One region of the Hymenobacter cellulosilyticus genome, then DNA from elsewhere that is predicted to be linked to it. Evidence: riboswitches for the same ligand, from Rfam matches in the RefSeq annotation. Region 1 holds a riboswitch; the other holds the start of a gene.

Region 1 (10,220 bases):
TGCGCCTCGACCCCAAGAATGCTAATGCCTACCGCGTGCTGGGCACCACGTATGCCACGCTGCAAGACAGCGCCCGGGCCCGACAGCACCTGCAGAAAGCCCTGGCCCTGAACCCGGCCGACTCGGTGACTTACCTGGGCCTGGGCCAACTGGCCTACGGCCGGCAGGAATACGCCCGGGCCGTGGCCGCCTACAGCCAAGCTATCCGCCTCAACAGCCATTACCTCGATGCCTACGCCGCCCGGGGCCTGGCTTACGAGCAGCAGGGCCAGCTTACCCAGGCCGTAGCCGATTACAACAAATGCCTGGAAATGGCCGAATTCGTGGATAAAGGACAGTTCTACCGCATGCTGGCCATTGCCCAGATCAAGCTCGAAGACCCCAGCGCCTGCGAATCGCTGCGGCAGGCCCTGCGCTGGGGCGACGCGGCCGTGGGCGAAAAAGAGCTCAAGCGTATCCTTAAGGAGCACTGCCGCTAAGCCCGGCCGTAGAAACCCGGGCGGCAACCCCAACCCGGCCGGGGCGCGTATGCCCACCAGCAAGGCCTTTCACCTCTGCCCCGAACTATGGACGCCACCGACCGCAAAATCATCGACACTTCCCTGGCCCAGCTCCAGACCCTGCACCAGAATATCGGGCAGCTTTGGCCCGCCGATACGCTGGCCGCCTTTTACTACGAGGTGCTCACCGGCAGCATAGCCCGCAACGGGCCGGAAGTAGCTCAGGCTATCAGCGCCATTCTGAGCGAGAAATTCGACAACGCTACGAAGGCCCACGCCAGTCTGGGGCAAATTGGCATGAACGGCACGGTCGGCTCAGGTACTACTTCCCCAACCTAATTCGGGTAGGTGCTACAGGGTAGCGCGTCGTAGTTATTCGGGCCTGCCGCCTTAGGCAATAGGTTATTTCGACCGAGGGGTGTTTCTTCGGGTTAATTATGCCCTTCGCCCGTATAACTATACCCCGCTTATTGAGCTGTATCCTCCTAGTGCTTTCGGGGTTTTCTAGCATGGCCCAGAAGGCATCCGGGCCTCAGGTTATAGTGGAGGAAGCACTGTACAAGGATGGCCGGACCGTGCTGACGGCCATAAACCGGGGATTTGCGCCCTGTACTATTTTTCTGGAAGCCGAGTTGCTACACATGACTAGCGATATAGTCCTGCCCGCTAAAATAGTGGTATTTCCTTCCCAGAAGCCCCGGGTCATTGCTCACTTTACCCCGCAGGAGCAGTATCTGACCCGCACGTACAAGTATTGGTATGATGCGCAGCTCGGCATCTGCAACGGGAAGAAGCCGGACACAACCTTCGTTTATCGGTTGCCTTTTCAAACCGGAACTACCAGCATCGTTCTGCAAGCCGCAGCCGCAGATTCCACCCAGGGTAAGCCCTGGAGCCGTGGGGTTATTTTTGGGCTGCCCGAGAATACCCCTGTATGTGCGGCCCGGGCCGGAATTGTAACCGACATCCGCCAGGGCTCTAACAAATCCGGGGGCCGGGGCCGCCTGCCCGATACCAATATGATAGTTGTGTTTCACGACGACGGGACCTACGCCGTCTACACGCACTTTCGGCAGAATGGAGCGGCGGTATACGAGGGGCAGCGCGTCAATCAGGGCGACGTACTCGGCTTCTCTGGCAAAACCGGCTGGGTGCGACAACCCTGCTTAGGGTTCAATGTACAATACAGTGCCCAGCCACATCCGCGGTTGGTCCCCACCTTGTTTCAGACTGACAACACGCAAGTTCACTACCTGAAAACGGGCCAGACGGTCACCACCCCCTAACTCACTCGGTCATATGCCCGGATTGCTGGGTGTCGGGCATGCGCCAGTACACCAGCAGGGACACGGCCGCACAGAAGGTCACGTACCAGTAAAACCACGTTTCGACGCCCAGCTGCTTGGCCTGCAAGGCCACGTACTCGGCCGAGCCGCCGAAGATGGCCACGGTCAGCGCATACGGCAGGCCCACGCCCAGGGCCCGGATGGCAGTAGGAAACAGTTCGGCTTTCACCACGGCATTGATGGAAGTGTAGCCGCTCATAATCAGCATGGCCACGGCCAGCAGCGCCAGGGCTGCCCACTGACTGTCGGCCCGGCCCAGCAGGCTCATCAGGGGCACGGTGCCGAGCGTGGCGCCCACCCCGAAAAACAGCAGTACCGGCCGCCGCCCCACCCTATCCGACAAGGCCCCGAACAAAGGCTGCAGCACCAGGGCAATGCCCAGCGTGACAAAGGAAATCCAGGAAGCCTGGGCCTTGCTGAAGCCGGCCGTATTGACCAGGAATTTCTGGGCGTAGGTCGTAAAGGTGTAAAACACGATAGTACCGCCCAGCGTAAGACCTACCACCGTTAGAATTTCCTTGGGGTAGCGCAGGAGCAGCTCTAATTTGCCGGGCTCCTTGGCGTGAGCTTCTGGGGTTTCCTGCTGGTTTTGCACCACGAACGAGTCGGTTTCCTCCATGTGCCGCCGCAGATACAATGCCACCAAGGCCGCCGCCGCCCCGATTACAAACGGCACCCGCCAGCCCCAGCTATACATTTCGGCCTCACTAAGCCACTGCTGCAAACCCAGCTGCACCGTGAGGGCCAGCAGCTGCCCGCCCAGCAGGGTCACGTACTGGAAGCTGGAGAAAAAGCCCCGGTTCCGCTGGTCGGCCATTTCGCTCAGGTAGGTGGCCGATGTGCCGTACTCCCCGCCCACGCTCAGGCCCTGCAGCAAGCGAGCCAGCACCAGCAGCACCGGGGCGGCCACCCCGATCTGCTCAAAGCCCGGCGTGAGGGCAATCAGCAACGAGCCCCCGCACATAAGCAGCACCGACACCACCAGGGCAGCTTTGCGGCCGTGCCGGTCGGCGTAGGCCCCCATCAACCAGCCGCCCAGGGGCCGCATCAGAAAGCCCACGGCAAACACGGCGGCCGAGTTGAGCAGCTGGGCCGTCAGGTTGCCTTTGGGAAAAAAGGCCGGCGCAAAATACAGGGAGAAAGCCGAGTACACGTACCAGTCGTACCACTCCACCAGGTTGCCGATGGAGCCGCTGATAATGGATTTGATGCGGGAAGCCATGCTGCGCACGGGCGGCACGGCGGGAAGCGAAGCAGACATAGAAAGCGGGAATTCAGGCGGAAATACGGGGCAAAAACGGGCTGTGGCCGCCGCCAAGGTAGTTGGCTACAACCAAACTCCTACCTTTGCCGGCGTTGTTCTTGGTTTGATTTCAATCAGACGGCCGCAAGGTTTTCGGGTAATACCGGAATTAATAGGGAACCGGGTGCGAATCCCGGACAGACGCGCTACTGTAAGTACCAAGTTGGTTTTCACCTTACCAGAGCCCATTGGACTGGCCCGCGGGCCAGGCTGAGAAGGGCGGTGAAAACCGGTATAAGTCAGGAGACCTGCCTTGCGCCCGAGTTGATAAGGCTGCCCTCGCGCTATGGGGTCCTTGTCGGGTGCTGGTCTGTTTCGGGCTGCGGCGGGGCGTTTAGGAGTCCAGGCTGCCGGCCGGAACCGGCCTTTTCTCCCGACTTTTCCTGGTGCGCGGGTGGCCCGAAGTTGGCCGAAGGACGTTTCTTTTCCTTCTTTTCCCAGTCCTATGCTCACGCTCGATGAGAAAATTGCCCGCGCCGAAACGCGTATTTTCAAAGCGGTATTTCCCAACACCACCAACCACTACGACACGCTCTTCGGCGGCGCCACGCTCCACATGATGGACGAGGTGGCCTTCATTACGGCCACCCGCTTTTCGCGCCTCAAGATGGTAACCGTGTCCAGCGACAAAGTCGATTTCACCCACCCCATTCCCGGCGGCACGCTGGTGGAGCTCATCGGCAACGTGGTGCGCGTGGGCAATACCAGCCTGCAGGTGCGCGTGGACCTGTTTGTGGAGCAAATGTATTCCGAGGAGCGAATTAAAGCTGTGACTGGTACGTTTACCTTCGTAGCCATCGACAACGACAAGCGCCCGGTCCGTATCCTGCCCGAGGCCGTCACGGCCGAATAGACAGCTGTAAGTTTGTGTAGCCTATAATAGTCGTCATATCGAGCCACGCGAGACATCTCGCTTGGCCTAATTGAGTGAGGATTCATACAGCAGCAGGCAAGATGTCTCGCGTGGCTCGACCTGACGTTCCATTTACCACCGCATTCCTGAGCTACCGCTCCACTTGCGTATCTTTGTAGTCCAAAAATCACCTTTTGCTTAGGTCTAAAGGCTAAACACCTTTCACCCGTTATGTCCGAAAAACTAGAAATTGAGGCCCTGCTTCCCCCGGAAGTGGCCTACGACGAGTATGCGCGCTACCGCGCCCTGCTGGCCGCTGCGGGCCTGGAGCCTGGCGAGGCCGACTTCGTGCACCTGCGCAAACGCAGCATCGACGCCCGGGGCCGGCAGCCTCTGGTGCGCCTGCGGGCCGACATCTGGCGCACCGCCCCGCCCACCGACTTATTCGGTCCCTGGTTTCAGTACCCCGACGTGAGCCGGGCCCGCCGCTCCGTTATTATCGTGGGGGCCGGGCCGGCCGGCTTGTTTGCCGCCTTGCGCGCCATTGAGCTGGGCATGAAGCCCATCGTGTTGGAGCGCGGCAAGGACGTGCGAACCCGCCGCCGCGACCTGGCCGCTCTGAACAAGGAGCACGTGGTGAATCCTGACTCTAACTACTGCTTTGGCGAAGGCGGGGCTGGTACGTATTCCGACGGCAAGCTCTACACCCGCTCCACCAAGCGCGGCGACATTCAGCGCATCCTTAAGCTGCTGGTGCAGCACGGGGCCACGCCCGAAATCATGGTCGACGCCCACCCCCACATCGGCACCAACAAGTTGCCGGGCGTGGTGGCCGCCCTGCGCGAGTCTATCCGGCAGGCCGGCGGCGAAGTACGCTTCGACACCCGCGTCACCGATTTGATTCTGGATGGCAACCACCTGCGCGGCGTGGTAACGGCCGGCGGCGAGGCCCTGGAAGCCGACGCCGTGATTCTGGCCACCGGCCACTCGGCCCGGGATATTTACGAGCTGCTGCACAAGCGCGGGGTCCGCATCGAGGCCAAGCCCTTTGCCCTGGGCGTGCGCGTGGAGCACCAGCAGGAGCTTATCGACCAGGCCCAGTACCGCCGCGCCGACCGGGGCCCCTTGCCGGCGGCTTCGTACTCCTTGGTCCACCAAACCCAGTGGCAGGGCAAGCAGCGGGGCGTGTTTTCATTCTGCATGTGCCCCGGTGGGTTTATTGTGCCCGCCGCCACGGCCCCGGGCGAGGTGGTCGTAAACGGGATGAGCCCCAGCCGCCGCGACTCCCGCTTTGCCAACTCCGGCATCGTGACGGCCATTGAGCTCGAAGACATGGACCTGAAGCGCTACGGAGCCCTGGCCGGCCTGCAGCTGCAGCAGGAAATCGAGCAGCGGGCCTGCCAGTTGGCCGGCAACACCCAGTTGGCCCCGGCCCAGCGCCTGGGCGACTTCCTGAAAGGCAAAATCTCATCCGAGTTGCTCGAAACTTCCTATCAGCCCGGCCTGGTGCCGGTGAACATGGAGCAGGTGCTGGGCAAGGGCCTGGCCGCCCGGCTGCGGCAGGGCTTCGAGAACTTTGGCCGCAAGATTCCCGGCTACGCCACCAACGCGGCCCAGATTGTGGGCGTGGAAAGCCGGACTTCGGCTCCGGTGCGCATTCCGCGCGACCCGGCCACGCTGCAGCACCCCGAAACCACCGGCCTGTTTCCCTGCGGCGAAGGCGCGGGCTTTGCCGGCGGCATTGTGTCGGCGGCCATGGATGGGGAACGCTGCGCTGAGGCCGTAGCGGCGTTGGTTACGCGTTTTTAGCGGCTGTTTTTGGTTTTTTGCGGCTGGTTTTCGTTTAAGCCATAGCCCTGCTTACAAGGCGGGCTATGGCTTGGCTTCCTTAGCGTTGAATGCCAGCCAGTAACCCAAAACGATAAACGATCAACTAAGATGAAAAAGACCCTTGTTCTCGGCGCCAGCGACAATCCAGCCCGCTACTCCTACCGCGCCGTGCACCAGCTCAAGCAGCACGGCCACGAAGTAGTACCCGTCGGTATCCGCAAAGGCCAGGTCGCCGGCCTCGACATTCACACCGACCGGCCCACTGCCGGCGACGTGGACACGGTAACGCTGTATGTAGGCCCGCAAAACCAGCCCGCCTGGTACGACTACATCCTTGATCTGCAGCCCAAGCGCATCATCTTCAATCCCGGCACGGAAAACGAGGAGCTGGAGCGCATGGCCCAGGAGCGCGGCATCCGCACGGAGGAAGCCTGCACCCTGGTGATGTTGAGCATCGGCAATTATTAATGTGTGAATAGGCCGAAAGCGCCGATGCAAAAGCCGTGTCATTGCGAGGCGCAGCCGTGGCAATCCGTCCTCTGCGCAGCACCAAATGACCTTTTACCGAAAAGCCCTTTCTCGTCACAACGGGAAAGGGCTTTTCACTTAAGGACGACGCTCAGTACATTTTAAAGGATGGAAGGCTTCGTTCCAGGCAATGACAAATTGCCCGCATTATCCCAGCCGAACAATATTTTTAAATTTCTGCCTTCCCCAGGCAACCGGGCCGCAGGCTTTTGTATCTACCCCGCCAAACACCTCTCTATCGTTCGATTCTACTTCTTTTCCCGTGACTGACGCCGACCTCATAGCCGCCTGCCGCCAAGGCAGTGGCCGTGCCCAGAAACTGCTCTACGAGCGGTTTGCGGGCATGATGCTGGGCGTATGCATCCGGTATCTGCGCCGGCGCGAAGACGCCGAGGAAGCTATGCTGGGCGGGTTTGCCAAAGTGTTCCGGGCCCTGGATCAGTACCGGCATGAAGGCAGTTTTGAGGGGTGGATTCGCCGCATCATGGTAAACGAGGCCCTGGGCCAGCTGCGCCGCAAGGAACCCTTACACCTGGCCATCGACGATATGGTAACCGACGTGCCGGCCACGGCCGCCGAGGCCGAAAGCAACCTGAATGCGGCCGACCTGCTGGCCCTGCTGGCCGACTTGCCGGCTGGCTACCGCACCGTATTCAACCTTTATGCCCTGGAAGGGTATACTCACCCCGAAATTGCCGAGCTGCTGGGCATTTCCGAGGGCACTTCCAAATCGCAGCTGAGCAAGGCCCGCGCCATGCTCCAGCGCCGGTTGGCTTCGGCCAGCCTGAGCGCCTCCACCTCCTCACCGAAAGAATACTATGCAACCGGAAGATATTGATAAGCTGTTTCGCGACCAGCTTCAGCACCACGCCCCCACGCCGCCGGCCTACCTCTGGGACCAGCTGGAAGCAGAAATTGCCCCGGCCAAGAAACGCCCGGCTATGTGGCTCTACGCCGCCGTGGCCATGATTGCGCTGCTCATCGTGGCCGGTGCGTCTTGGATGCTGCGCACTTCCCAGTCGGGCACCGGCCTGGCTACGGGCACCCTGGCCACGACGACTACACCCGCCTCTTCAGCTAATTCCGCCGCAAAAACGGCTGCCGCTGACTTCGAGAAAAAATCTGCTACCACCCAGGCAACTACCCTCAGCGGGTTTTCATCTAGCGGTGTAGTAGGCCAGACAGCCACAGAAGTTGCCACCCTCAGCAAGGCTCCGGCCACGGTAACCACACCAGAGCTGCCCACAACTCGCAAGGTGAGCAGCGCGGCAGTCGGGTCGGCTGAGCCGGCTGCCGTAGCTCACACCAGTCTTCAGTCCACGAAAGCCCACCGCCCGGCGTCGGTACCCGCCCCGGCTGTGGCCCCTGCTCTGCCCGCCACCCCGACGCAACCGGAGCGCCAGCTGGCTCAGGCAGTAGCCGTGGCAGAACCTACCCCCGCCTCAGTGGCCCCACGGGCCCTATCGTAGTGGAAGTGCACCGCGGCACGGAAGCTCCGGTAGTAGCGCTGGCTGCCGCGGACGCGCCGCAGCCGTATGAGTCGGACTCACACCTCAAAAACTTGTTTCACAAAGCCAAAACCGCCGTCAAGGACGGCCGGGTGAAGCTACCCAAGGTGGAGCTCCCGGAAACGGTAACGGTGCAGGTCAACGTGTTTAATCACTCGGCCACCAAAGTCATTCAACTCTAAGATTTCTCAACTCCATAAGTCATGAAACGTTTTTCCGCTCTGTTGGCCCTGCTGCTGCTGACAGTTTTGACGGGCCCTACCCGCTCCCAAGCCGCTAATAAGCCTGCCAACGACGATACCATCGTGGTGAAACTGCCCAACCAGGCCACCATGACCCTGTATACCAAGAACAAGGAGCAGCTGCGCGAATTGCGCACCTACCGCCTCGATACGCTCATGGCCCTGCTCGACCGCTACATTCAGCAGGCTGAAGTGGCCAGCAAGAATGCCGGCAACAGCTCGGTGACCATGGAGTTCTACCCGGCCAAGGACCGCCCCGGCACCCAAGCCCCCGAACAGATCCGGGTGACGGTGCGCAACGAAGAGCCCACTACCAAAGTGGCCGTGAAGGGCTACAAGTTCGGGCAGGTGTTCAGCGTGACGGTGAAGGAAGGCAAGAACGGCAAGAACAGCGACGATGAGGTTTCTATCAGCATCGGCGACAGTGACGACCACAAATCCGACTCGCTGCGCAATGCTGAGCGGAATGCCAGAAGAGAAGAGCGGGCCAACCGGGCTGTGCATAGCAACTTCGCCATCGACCTGGGCTTGAATGCCCTGGCGAACCGCTCGGGCCTGAGCGAGGAGCAGTTTGACCTCAAGCCCACCGGCTCGCGCTACATTAGCCTGAACTGGTACTACGATATCCGGGTGGGTGGCCGCCGCAGCCCGCTGTTTCTGACCCTGGGCCCGGAGCTGGCCTTCAACAACTACATGTTTGACAACAACCGCCGCCTGTTTGCCACCGACACCCGCACTACCATCCTGCGGGAGCCCACCCTGAGCCTGGAAAAAAGCAAGCTGGCTACTACCGTTATTAACCTGCCCGTAATGGCCAAGCTCACCTTCAAGGACAAATCCGGGCGTGACGCTTTCCGGATTGGAGCCGGGGGCTTTGCCGGCTACCGCCTGGCCAGCCACACCAAAATCAAGTACGAAGACGAGGGCAACACCCGCAAAGACAAAGACCGGGGCAGCTTCAACCTGGAAGACTTCCAGTACGGCCTGCAGGGCAAAATCGGGGTGCGCGGCTTGGATCTGTTCGTGAAGTACAACTTAAACGAGCTGTTTAAGGAAAACCGGGGCCCACAGGCCCAGTCCGTCAGCTTTGGCATCTCCTTTCTGGACTAATCCTGCGCCTTGCGCACACGCAACGGGCCCGGCAGAAGCTTCTGCCGGGCCCGTTGCGTTTACTATTTTGCCTCCTGGGCGTACTACAGCGCCCGGTGGAAATTGTCGAGCAGAATGGCGGCCGATACTGCTACGTTCAGGCTTTCGGCCCCGCCGGCGCCGGGAATAAAGAGGCGCTGCGTGAGGCGGGCCAGCACCTCGGGCCGCGGCCCGTGCGACTCGCTGCCCATAATCAGCACCCCACCAGGGCGCAGGTCCAGGCGGTGCACATTGTCGCCTTCGAGGTGGGCGCCGTAGCGGGGCAAGTCGGCGGGCAGGGCGTCGAGCCACTCGGGCAGCTCCCGTTGCCACACCCGCACGCGGGTAAAGGAGCCCATGGTAGCGGCAATAGTCTTGGGCGCCCACGGGTCGGCGCAGGACTCGGAGCACACCACGCCCTGCAGTCCGTACCAGTCGGCCAGCCGAATCAGGGTGCCCAGGTTGCCCGGGTCGCGCACTTCGTCCAGGGCCAGTAGCAGCTTGTTTGGGGCGGGTTCCAGGGGCAATTCTTCCGGCAGCCGGGCAATGGCCAGGGCCGTGGTATTGTTGGCCAGCGTACCGAGTTTGGTTAATTCTTCCTCCGTGACGATTTCAACCGGTACCTTCGCGGGTAAGGACGGGATTTTTGCGGCAAACTCAGCCGTCAGGAACACCCGCTCCGTTAAGAGCCCGGAACGTAACAGCTCCACCACACTCTTGCCTCCTTCGACCAGGAAGGCCTGGTGGCGGAGCCGGTATTTCTTCAGGTGCAGCGCGTGCACGTATTTCGCTACTGCTTTTGAAACCATATTCGCTTTTTGCTAACCGCCCAGGGCGGCATATTATAGGATGGATACCCGGCGTGGTGCTGGCCAGCGTACTGCTGCTGGCGGGCTGCTCGCCGCTGCGGCTGCTGGCTCCTAACCAGAAGCTGCTGAGTCGTATCCGGCTGGAAGGCGTTAAGGAAGCCGATGCCGAGCGC
Region 2 (10,220 bases), 1.8 Mb from region 1:
CAGGCATACACCGGAATACCAGCGGCGGCAATAGCAGCAGCGGCGTGGTCCTGGGTAGAGAAGATATTGCAAGACGACCAGGTAACATCGGCACCCAGCGCGATAAGCGTTTCGATCAGAACCGCCGTTTGAATGGTCATGTGCAGACAGCCGGCGATGCGCGCGCCTTTCAGCGGCTGGGAAGCACCGAACTCCTCACGCAGGGACATCAAACCCGGCATTTCGGCCTCAGCCAACCGGATTTCTTTGCGGCCCCATTCGGCCAGCGACATGTCCTTTACTTTGTACGGAACGTACGTATTCGTCGTGGTTTCAACCATGATGCAGAAGATATTTGCGATTCAACCACAAAGATACGGTTTTTGTTCGCGGGCTTATATAAGACAAAAAAGCCCGGACCATGGCGGTCCGGGCTTTTGATTCTGAGAGCTGATTTCTGCTCAGCTTAGTTATGCTGCAGCAAAAAAGCTTTGGGCTTGCGCTCGGGGTCGAGGTTGTTGACGTCGCCGCGCACGATGACCGAGTAAATTTTACCGGCTTCGTAGGTTTTGGTACCGGTACCGCTGCCGCTGCCATCACCTACCTGATAGATAGGCAAGCTCGGGTTGCCAGCCGACACGGCCAGATTCAAGGGCCGGCGTTGATTTCAATGAAGCTGGAAGCACCGGGGAAAGTTACGTCCGGAATAATATCGGAGTATCCCACGGCCAATTGCTGGCTTAGGCGCAGCGGCCCAGTCGAGGCCATAGCCAGGTTTACCAGGCGAATCTTGGCTTTGCCAGTGGCCGGCGCCGTCAGGTCGTCGACTACCTGCAGGCCAGCCCCGGCAGTAGTAGCGTTGGGCGTATACAGGAAGTAAGAATAGCTCTTGTCCTTCTCGATGCTAAGGGAAGACGGCTGGGTAACGACGTTCTGCCCCGAGGAGGCCACGTTTACCTTAAACGTCTGGGCGCCCGTGTTGATGTTCTGGTAAGAACTGCTCTGCCCGTAGGAAAGCTGCGCTTTTTCGACATCGTTGGCCAGCACTTTTACTGGTACGTTCAGGCTAGCAGCACCATTCACGATTACGATTCGGCCCTGGTCGGGGGCGGGAGCCGGCGAATCATCGTCCTTGCCGCAGCCAGCAAAAGCCAATACAGCGGGTACGGCTGCGAGGAAAATACGGCGCTGCAGGATGTTTAGTAAGGTTTTCATAAGCAGAGAAAAAAGGTAGGTGCAAATTCAACTGCCGACAGAACGTAAGACTTAGGGCTTTTGTTGGATGGGGGCAATAAACTTTTTCTAGACGAATAGGATTTTTTCCTCGACCAACGGTCTAGTGAGCTATTGTACAGAGCGCTATATTTGCATTCACGCCTATTCTACCTTTGCAACCCTCCATGTCAGCTCTTCGTCGCACTACTTTCGTGCTTGGCCTCTCTTTGTCTTCTTTGGCCGGTTTTGCCCAGCAGGCACCTACTCCCGCTCCGCCCGCCATCCGGCTCAGCCCGGAAGATCAGGCCCGGGGCTGAATGGCCCGCAGCGGAATTTCTTCTTTCAGGCCGGTGACGGCATGCGGGAGGAAGATTATAAGAATGCCGGCTTTTTCGGGCAGCGTCTGCGCCCGTACCTGAAAGGCAACGAGGAAGCTCTGGCCAGCCTGAACAGCTACCGCCTGCACAAATGGCTGTACCTGGGCGAGCGGCTGACGTTTGTGGGTGCCGTAGCGCTCTACAGCCAGCAGGTACTGGCCGGCGACGGCGACCAGCAGTATTTCCAGAATACTCAGAAAGTGGCTATTGGGGTGGCAGCGGCAAGTTTGTTGTCCAACATCCTTATTACCCGCCACACCAACGAACGGTTTCAGCGGGCCGTAGAGGCGCACAACGCCGGACTTTCGACGGCTCAGGGCAGCATGCTGAACCGGCTGACGCCGTCGTCTGTTGGAATAGCAGCAGCGCCTAGTGGCTATCCGCTGCTAGCTTTGCGCTGGAACGTGCGGTAAGCCGTTCGCGCTATTTTCCCGTAATTCCCCTTCATGAACTATCCGCTTCCTGCAGCGGCCCGGCAATACGTTGCCGACCATTTGCATGATGACCCTGCTAAACTAGCTCTGCAGGCCCGCCGATACCCGGGCCTGCCGGTGCCGGAATTGGTGCGCCAAATCCAGGCCCGCCAGAAAGCCCGTACCAAGCTGCCGGCCTGGGCCGATAACCCCGACCTGATATTTCCCCCGGCTTTGTCGGTAGAACAGGCTTCCTCGGCCCGCACCGCGGCTTTTAAGGCCAGCCTGGTAAGCGGGCAGCGGCTGGTGGACCTAACCGGCGGCTTCGGGGTGGATGCCACGCATTTTGCCGAGCAGATTCCGGAGGTGCATTATGTGGAGCGGGACCCGGGTCTGGTGGCTGTAGTCGAATACAACCTGGCCCAGCTCGGCATCACTAATATCAGCTGCCACGCCGGTGACGCGCTGAGCTTCCTAAAGAGCACACCCGATACGTTCGACTGGATTTATCTGGACCCGGCCCGGCGCAATCCGGCCGACAAGAAGATTTACCGCCTGCAGGATTGTGAGCCCGACGTGCTCCGTATTCTGCCCCTGCTGCTGCACAAAGGCAACCGGGTGCTGCTCAAAACCTCGCCGATGCTGGACATTGAGCAAGCGCTGCTGGAGCTTAAGCAAGTGCGCCGCCTGTGGGTGGTAGCCGTGGACAATGAGTGCAAGGAAGTGCTCTACGAGCTGAGCCCCGAGCCGGCTGTGGATCCGGAGCGCTACACCGTGAACTTGCTGCGTAATGGGCAGCAGCAGGAATTCCGGCTGAATAAAGCCCGCGAAACCCGCGCTATTGCCCGCTACGCCGAAGCTCAGGGCTACCTGTACGAACCCAATGTGGCAGTGCTCAAGGCTGGAGGCTTCAAGAGCGTAGGCACGGCTTTCGAGCTGCTTAAGCTGCATCAGCACAGCCACCTCTACACGTCCGACGTGCTGCGCGCCGACTTCCCCGGCCGAATTTTCCGCATCGTGGCTACGGAGCGTTACGACCGGGACGCCCTGCGGGCCCACCTCGGCCCGAAGCCCGAGCCCACGTCACGACCCGCAACTTTCCCGACACCGTGGCTGATTTTCGCCACCGTACCGGCATCCGGGAAGGTGGCAACCTATACATGTTTGCCACCACGGACCTGCAGGGCAGATTGGCGGTTTTGGTCTGTGAAAAGCTGTAGGCAGCACCATCTGTCAATGTGAGACGCAGCACGATTTAACCCTTTTACCAAAAAGCCCTAACGCCTGCTCAGGCGTTAGGGCTTTTCATTTTAGAGGGCTCAGCACATTTCAGAGGACGGATGGCCACGGCCTTCGGCCTCGCCATGACACGTTCTCACTATTTATTTCGTTCGCCTACCACTTCTCACTTTGCCGGACTGGTCCAGGGGCTGCCTTTGAGGCGGAAGCGCCAGGGCAAGGCGGCATCCGAGCCGGCGTAGTCGATACCGACGCGGGGGCTGGCAACGATTAACTCCTCGTGGACGGGCTCCTGGCGGTCTTCCATCCAGATCAGGTCGCCGGTTAGGTCGGTACCGTAGTGCTTGGTGGTAATGCCCAGAGCCTGGGTAAGCAGGCCGGGGCCGCCGGTCAGGTTGCGGGCCGAAGCCGTAAGGCCGCGGCGCAGCAGCATTTCCGGGATGCCCTCGGTGGGCTCCAGGCCCCGAATTAAGACAGCATCGGCTTTGCCGGCCTCGTTGGTAATGATGTTGAACAGCACGTAGCGGCCGTAAATGAGGTAGGTGTAGGCCACGCCGCCGGCTTCGTACATTACCTTGGTGCGGGCCGTGTAGCGGCCCAGGTGGGAATGACAGGCCTGGTCGTTGATATGGGCGTAGGCTTCCGTCTCCACGATTCGTCCGCCGGTGAGCACGCCGTCGATGGTGGTGAACAGGTATTTGCCGATCAGGTCGCGGGCTATTTGGACTACGTTGGGGCGCTGGTAAAAGGCCAGGGGCAGCTTGGGCATATAGAGTGAGCAGATAGGGAGTTTGACACCCAAACGGCTGACGGAGCTGAACGTTTGGCGGTGCATACTAAAAACGCCGTATCTTTGTCCCGTTATAGGTGGCCAGACCCCGATTGGGGCGAGGCTGAAAAGGGAATCCGGTTTAAATCCGGAGCTGTCCCCGCAACTGTACGCTTCGAGTATTGGTAGGCCCATTCTCGCCACTGTTTCGCCGAAGGCCGTTTCACCCGCTGAAACGACCCGAGAAATGGGAAGGCGGCCTACCGGGAGCAAGCCAGGAGACCTGCCTATACAAATTATAGTGTTCAGCGCTTTCGGGTGAAAGGCGGAGAATGATGACAGTGGCGGCCCCGGGTCGTTGATTTCCCTGTTTTCAGCCTCGGCTTCTAGTTGGCTTTTCTTCGCAGAAATAGGCCGGCGGGAAGTTTTGAACCGAATTTTCCTAAACCGGAAATTTGGTTCGGATGATTGGTTTTTACCGTTTCCGGTGGCTTGGGCCACCTTTTCTACTTGCTTTGGCCGCCGGCATGGCTGGGCCAATAGCAGGGCACGCCCAGCAACTGCCCGCCGACTCGACACGGCAGATTCAGCAGGTGCAGCAGCTGCCCGCGGTCAGAGTTCAGGCCGGGCAACCCAGCCGCTTTGCCGTCGGTAGCCGCACGCTCACCCTCGACTCGGTGGCCCTGGCCCACTACCGCAGCGGCACCGTGGCTGATGTGCTGTCGGCCCGCACGCCTTTATATATTAAGAACTACGGGCCGGGGCAGTTATCCTCTATTTCAATTCGAGGTACCTCAGCCCGCCATACAGCCGTGCTCTGGAACGGGCTCAACATCAGCCTGCCGTCCCTGGGCGAGTCGGACTTTGCGTTGCTGCCTAATAGCGGCGCTACCCAGGTGCAGGTGCAGCACGGCCCGGCCAGCGCATTGTACGGCAGCAGTTCCATCGGCGGCACCGTATTGCTTTCCTCACCGGCCCGCTGGAATACGGGCCCGCGGGCTTCGTTTCAAACCGAGCTGGGCAACTTTGGCTTGCAGGCCAACAGTCTGGAAGGCGGCTTCAGCAATGCCCGCGTTTCGGTGCGGACCAGCGCCTCCCAACGCTCGGCCCAGAACGATTTTTCCTACGAGGTGCGCGAGGCCAGCGGGATGGTGCGCCGCCGCCAGGAAAATGCCGCTTTTCGCCAGTGGAGCCTAGCTCAGGACATCCAGTTGCGCACCGGCGAGCATAGCGAGTGGCAGGCCGCCGCTTGGCTGACCGATGCCGACCGGCAGATTCAGCCCTCGACGGGCTCGGCCAATACCCATGCCCGGCAGCGCGACCAAAGCCGCCGCCTGCTGGCCGGCTACCACCACGTAGCGGCTCGTCACGAGTCGGGGGTGCGGGTAGCCTGGTTTGAAGACGTGCTCAACTACCGCTCCGATGACGTGACCAACAACTCCCGGGTGCAGACCACCCAGGCTCAGGCGGAGCACACGTTTACCTTTCGACCCAATGCCAGTCTGCGCGTGGGTGCAGAAGCCCAGCACTTCAGCGGGCGGGTAGATGGCTACCAACAGTCTATCGACGAGAACCGCTACGCCGGCTTTGCCCTGCTGCGCTACGACCCGCGGCCCAGGCTGCACCTGACGGCTAACCTGCGCCAGGCCTTGCTCCCGGGACGGCGGGCGCCCCTCACTCCTACTCTAGGTGCGGAGTGGCAGTTCTGGCAAACCGATGCCCAAACTCTGGCCGCGAAGGCCAACGCATCGCGCAGCTACCGGGCTCCCACGCTCAATGAGCGGTTTTGGCCCACCGGCGACCCAAACCTGGCTCCGGAGTCGGGGCTGGGCTACGAGGGCGGGCTGACCTACGAGTGGAAACCACGGGAAGACCTGACACTACAGAGTGAGCTGACTGGTTACCATCAACTCGTGGATAACTGGGTGCAGTGGCTGCCCGACCGCCTGGGCCGCTACACGCCCAAAAACCTGCGCCAGGTGCGGGCCCAGGGCGTAGAGCTTGGCTCCCACCTGCGCTGGACGCACCGGTGCTACCAGGTGCGGGCCGGAGTGGAATACGCCTATACCCAGTCCAGGAAAGTGCGGGGCTACAACGACGACCCCGACCCGGTAAACCAGCAGCTGGCCTACGTGCCCCTGCACGCGGCGGCCTTCAGCTCCGACCACGCTTGGCGGCGCTGGGTGCTGTCCACGGTCCTGACGTACACGGGCACCCGCTTTATCGACGCCACGGGCAGCAACAAACTGCCGGGCTATACCCTGCTCAATGCCACGGTGGGCCACACGGTACGGGTCACGCCGGCCTGGTCGGCCACGGTGCTGGTGCAGGGCTTCAACCTAACCAACCTGGTGTACCAGAGCTACGAGTACCGCGCCATGCCGCTACGCTCGGGCAGCGTGAGTCTGCGCGTGAACTGGCACTAGTCCAACGAATCAATAACTCTTCACTTTTCCACTTTCCCCTACCCATGCTTTCCGCACAACCCTTTTCTACTCTGTTTTCCCGCTTCGCCCTCGTCGGCGGCCTGGCTTTGGCCCTGGGCAGCTGCTCCGACGATCCGGAAGAAGCCGGGCCCTTGTACAACATCAGCAAGGATGGCAACAACGTCTTCGTACTGAATGAAGGCAAGTTTCAGACTCCTAACGGGGCCGTTTCCTACTTCAACAAGGGCAGCAAGACGGTAGTCGACAAGAGCATTTTCCAGACCGTAAACCAGCGGGAACTGGGCGACGTGGTACAGTCGATGCTGGTGGTAGGCAACCAAGGCTACATCGTGGCCAACAACAGCAAGAAGGTGGAAGTAGTGAACCTGACCACGTTTAAGACTATAGCTACGGTCAAAAACCTGGAGCAGCCCCGCTACGCGGTAGCGGCCGGTACCAACAAGGCGTACATCACCGAGTGGGTAAAATACGGCAGCCCGGGCCGGGTATCGGTGCTGGACTTGACTACTAATACCGTGGTTAAGACCATTACCGTTGGCAAGCAGCCCGAGCAAATCGTGGCCGTGAACGGCAAGGTGTACGTGGCCAACTCGGGCGACAATAACCTGAGCGTTATCAACCCGGCTACCGACGTGGTTGAAGCCACCATCACGGTGCCCGACGGCCCCAGCAGCCTTGTAGTCGACAAAACCAACACCATCTGGGTGCTGGGCGCGGGCTTTACCGTGTACGACTCCAACCCGCCCTACGCCGTGCTGTCGTCGACGCCCGGCAGCCTGACCAAGGTGAACCCGACGACCAACACGGTGCAGTCGAGCCTGGCTTTTGCCAGCAACAACCCCAGCGGCCTGCGCATCGACGGGACGGGCGCCCAGCTCTTCTACCGTTACAAGGGCGCCATCTACCGCATGAGCACCACCGACCTTACGCTGCCCGCTACCCCGCTGATCCGGCGCAGCTTCAGCGGCCTAGACATTGACCCCAAGGACAACACCATCTATGCCGCCGTTACGCCTTCCTACACCACGGCCGGCAAGTTTATCCGCTACCAGGGCACGGGTGCAGCCATCGACTCATTCGAGGTCAATATTGCTCCCAACGGCTTTGTGTTCTATTAATCGTGTGACTTATCCTTAGTGCTTTATTCCTTGTGAATGAAAAAGCCCTTCTGCGACGATGCAGAAGGGCTTTTTCTATGAATGCGGAGGTCGGCTTAGTCTTCCAGGCCGTCGTTGTTACGGTCTTTGGCTTCGCCGGCGTGGTCGTACAGGTCCTTACCAGTGGTGACCTTGGCTGTGTCGTTGGCCATGCCGTTGGTATTGGAGCTGCTTCTTTCGCCGGGAGCGGGGTCCTTGGTTTTGTCGGCGCCGCGCTCTACGTTCGTATCACCCGAGTCGTTACCGGTGTTACAGGCCGTGAGGGAAGCAGTGGCCAGCAGGAAAGCCAGCGCGAGGGGTCGGAGCAGAAAGGTTTTCATGGGTTGGGCTAAATAGGATGGAGAGCTGAAGTACTACCTACGGCTGACCGCCGCCGTGGTTTTTGCGTAAGCACGGAGGCCCCTCAGCCAGCTCCTCAATCAGACCAACAACCGCCAGAATAAATTTGCTTTGCCTGCCACCCGGACAGCTAGCGGCCGGCGCAAGATCAGGGTAACCGACAAGCTGAGCCTTGCCGCCAAATGCGCCGAAACTGCTTTCCGGGTATATTTGTTGCCACGCTTAGCTTATGAATCGTCTTACCGCCCTGTCTGCCTTTTCTCCTGCCCTGCTGCGCCGCGCCGGCGTGCTGGCGGGCGTAAGTTTTTTATTGGCCCTGCTGCTGATAACCTACCTTTTCGGGGTGTCAGATCATTTCTTCGGTCGATTGTTTGGTGCTTTTTTCGTATTATTCTGGCTCTTAGCCGTTACGTTCCTGGGCGTTGTGCCTTTCGTGAACTGGGCGGCTACTCGTTGGTTTGGTAAAGAATGGTCGGATGAGCCCGCGGCTCCCGTGCGGCGCGCCCGGCCGGCTTCGGCTTCGGTTGCAGTAAATAATCGGAAACCCACGCGGCCCGCGCCGCGGCAGAACACTCCAAAACATCCGTGAAAACGACGCTCCTCCACATTAAGAACATGGTGTGCCCTCGCTGCATCGACGCAGTGCGCCACCTTCTCGAACAGGCCGGCTACCGTCCTACCGAGGTGACTCTCGGCCAGGCGCAGCTCGACCATACCACGCCCGCCGACCCGGCCGTGCTGGCCCCCATTCTGCACGAAGCCGGCTTCGAAGTGCTGATGGGCCGCGCCGACCAGCTCACCGAGCAAATCAAAGGGGCGCTGGGTGAATACCTGGAACACCTGCGCACCGCCCGCATGCCCCTGACCACCTCAGCCTTCCTGACCGAACGGTTTGCGGCCACGTACTCGCACCTGAGCAAAGTATTCTCGCGCACGGCCAACCTGACCATCGAGAAATACCTGATTCGCCTCAAGATTGAGCGGGTCAAGGAAATGCTGAGCTACGGGGAAATGACGCTCAGCGAAATTGCCGACCAGATGCGCTACAGCAGCGGCCAGCACCTGAGCAACCAGTTCCGCCAGGTTACGGGCCGCTCGGTCAGTGAATTCCGCCGGGACCTTATGCCGAAACGACTTTCCCTGGACCAGCTGGCGTAACGACAACGGCCGGCTGCCGCAGCCCTTCAAGTATGCCTTACCAACCTGGGGCGCCCAAGAAACTTGTTTTTCGGGCGCCCCAATTGCGTTTACGGCCCGGGAATCGGGGCCGGTCCTGAACCAACAGCCGGCGCTACACTGTTCGGGCGTATCTTTGTGGTTCTCTTTGTCGTGCCTCCGTGTCTATTGCCTCGCCCCGAATTCTGCTCATCACGCCGCCGCTCACGCAGCTGAACACGCCCTATCCGGCCACGCCCTACATCAAGGGGTTTCTCGGGGGCCGGGGCTACCAGGTTACCCAGGCCGACCTGGGCCTGGAGCTAGTGCTGAAGCTATTCTCGTCCGAAGGGCTGCAGCGGGTTTTCGCCGAAATCGAGGCCGGCAGCTTTGAGCTAAGCGACAACGCCCGGCGCATGGTGCGCCTGCAGCGCAGCTACCTGGCCACCATCGGACCCGTTATCCGGTTTCTGCAGAACAAGGACAGCACCCTGGCCTCGCGCATCTGCCACAACCGGTTTCTGCCCGAGGCGGCCCGTTTCGACAACATTGCCGACCTGGAAGCCGCCTTCGGCACCCTGGGCCTGCACGACCAGGCCCGGCACTTGGCTACGCTCTACCTGGAAGACCTTGGGGACCTGATAAAGGAAACCGTGGGGCCGCAGTTTGGCTTTTCGCGCTACGCCGAGCGGCTGGGGATGTCGGCCACCTCGTTTGATGCCATGCACGAGGCCCTGCAAACCGCCCCCAACCTGCTGGACCGGATGCTGCTGGAATTGCTCGACGAGCTGGTAGCCCGGGTGGAGCCCGAGGCCGTGGGCTTCTCGGTGCCTTTTCCCGGCAACCTGTACGGCGCCCTGCGCCTGGCAGGCCGCGTGAAAGAGCTGCGTCCACGGGTAAAAACCCTGATGGGCGGCGGCTACCCCAACACTGAGCTGCGCCAGATCAAGGAGCCCCGCTTTTTCGACTACATCGACTTCCTGACCCTGGACGACGGCGAAGGTCCCTGGCTGCGCCTGCTGGAGTACATTCAGCAGGAAAACGAGCTTCGGACCCAGCAAGTTGAGGGTCATGTCGAGCACAGCGAGACATCTGGCGTGCTGACGGCTGCTTACCATTCCAACGACAGC

Evidence for each region. Region 1 has a riboswitch for cobalamin ahead of MUN79_RS20400 (acyl-CoA thioesterase). Riboswitches for the same ligand answer to the same signal wherever they lie in the genome.
Region 2: it holds a riboswitch for cobalamin, as region 1 does, so the genes downstream of both, MUN79_RS00590 (TonB-dependent receptor) here and MUN79_RS20400 (acyl-CoA thioesterase) in region 1, are expected to answer to the same signal.

Annotation. Positions count from the first base shown of each region.
Region 1 covers NZ_CP095046.1:4,136,974-4,147,193, forward strand. The annotation lists gene MUN79_RS20380 (tetratricopeptide repeat protein) at 1-479, shown strand, start outside; gene MUN79_RS20385 (hypothetical protein) at 567-839, shown strand; gene MUN79_RS20390 (M23 family metallopeptidase) at 1,142-1,786, shown strand; gene MUN79_RS20395 (MFS transporter) at 1,788-3,107, opposite strand; cobalamin riboswitch at 3,220-3,419, shown strand; gene MUN79_RS20400 (acyl-CoA thioesterase) at 3,595-4,002, shown strand; gene MUN79_RS20405 (NAD(P)/FAD-dependent oxidoreductase) at 4,234-5,811, shown strand; gene MUN79_RS20410 (CoA-binding protein) at 5,941-6,300, shown strand; gene MUN79_RS20415 (RNA polymerase sigma factor) at 6,623-7,198, shown strand; gene MUN79_RS20420 (hypothetical protein) at 7,179-7,829, shown strand; gene MUN79_RS20425 (hypothetical protein) at 7,835-8,050, shown strand; gene MUN79_RS20430 (outer membrane beta-barrel protein) at 8,072-9,220, shown strand; gene MUN79_RS20435 (TrmH family RNA methyltransferase) at 9,304-10,047, opposite strand.
Region 2 covers NZ_CP095046.1:103,738-113,957, forward strand. The annotation lists gene ahcY (adenosylhomocysteinase) at 1-320, opposite strand, end outside; gene MUN79_RS00565 (hypothetical protein) at 446-631, opposite strand; gene MUN79_RS00570 (DUF4397 domain-containing protein) at 628-1,194, opposite strand; gene MUN79_RS29755 (hypothetical protein) at 1,380-1,511, shown strand; gene MUN79_RS00575 (hypothetical protein) at 1,553-1,984, shown strand; gene MUN79_RS32235 (hypothetical protein) at 2,018-3,226, shown strand; gene MUN79_RS00585 (DNA-3-methyladenine glycosylase) at 3,390-3,992, opposite strand; cobalamin riboswitch at 4,072-4,297, shown strand; gene MUN79_RS00590 (TonB-dependent receptor) at 4,520-6,418, shown strand; gene MUN79_RS00595 (YncE family protein) at 6,463-7,557, shown strand; gene MUN79_RS00600 (hypothetical protein) at 7,653-7,916, opposite strand; gene MUN79_RS00605 (hypothetical protein) at 8,165-8,524, shown strand; gene MUN79_RS00610 (helix-turn-helix domain-containing protein) at 8,521-9,093, shown strand; gene MUN79_RS00615 (B12-binding domain-containing radical SAM protein) at 9,279-10,220, shown strand, end outside.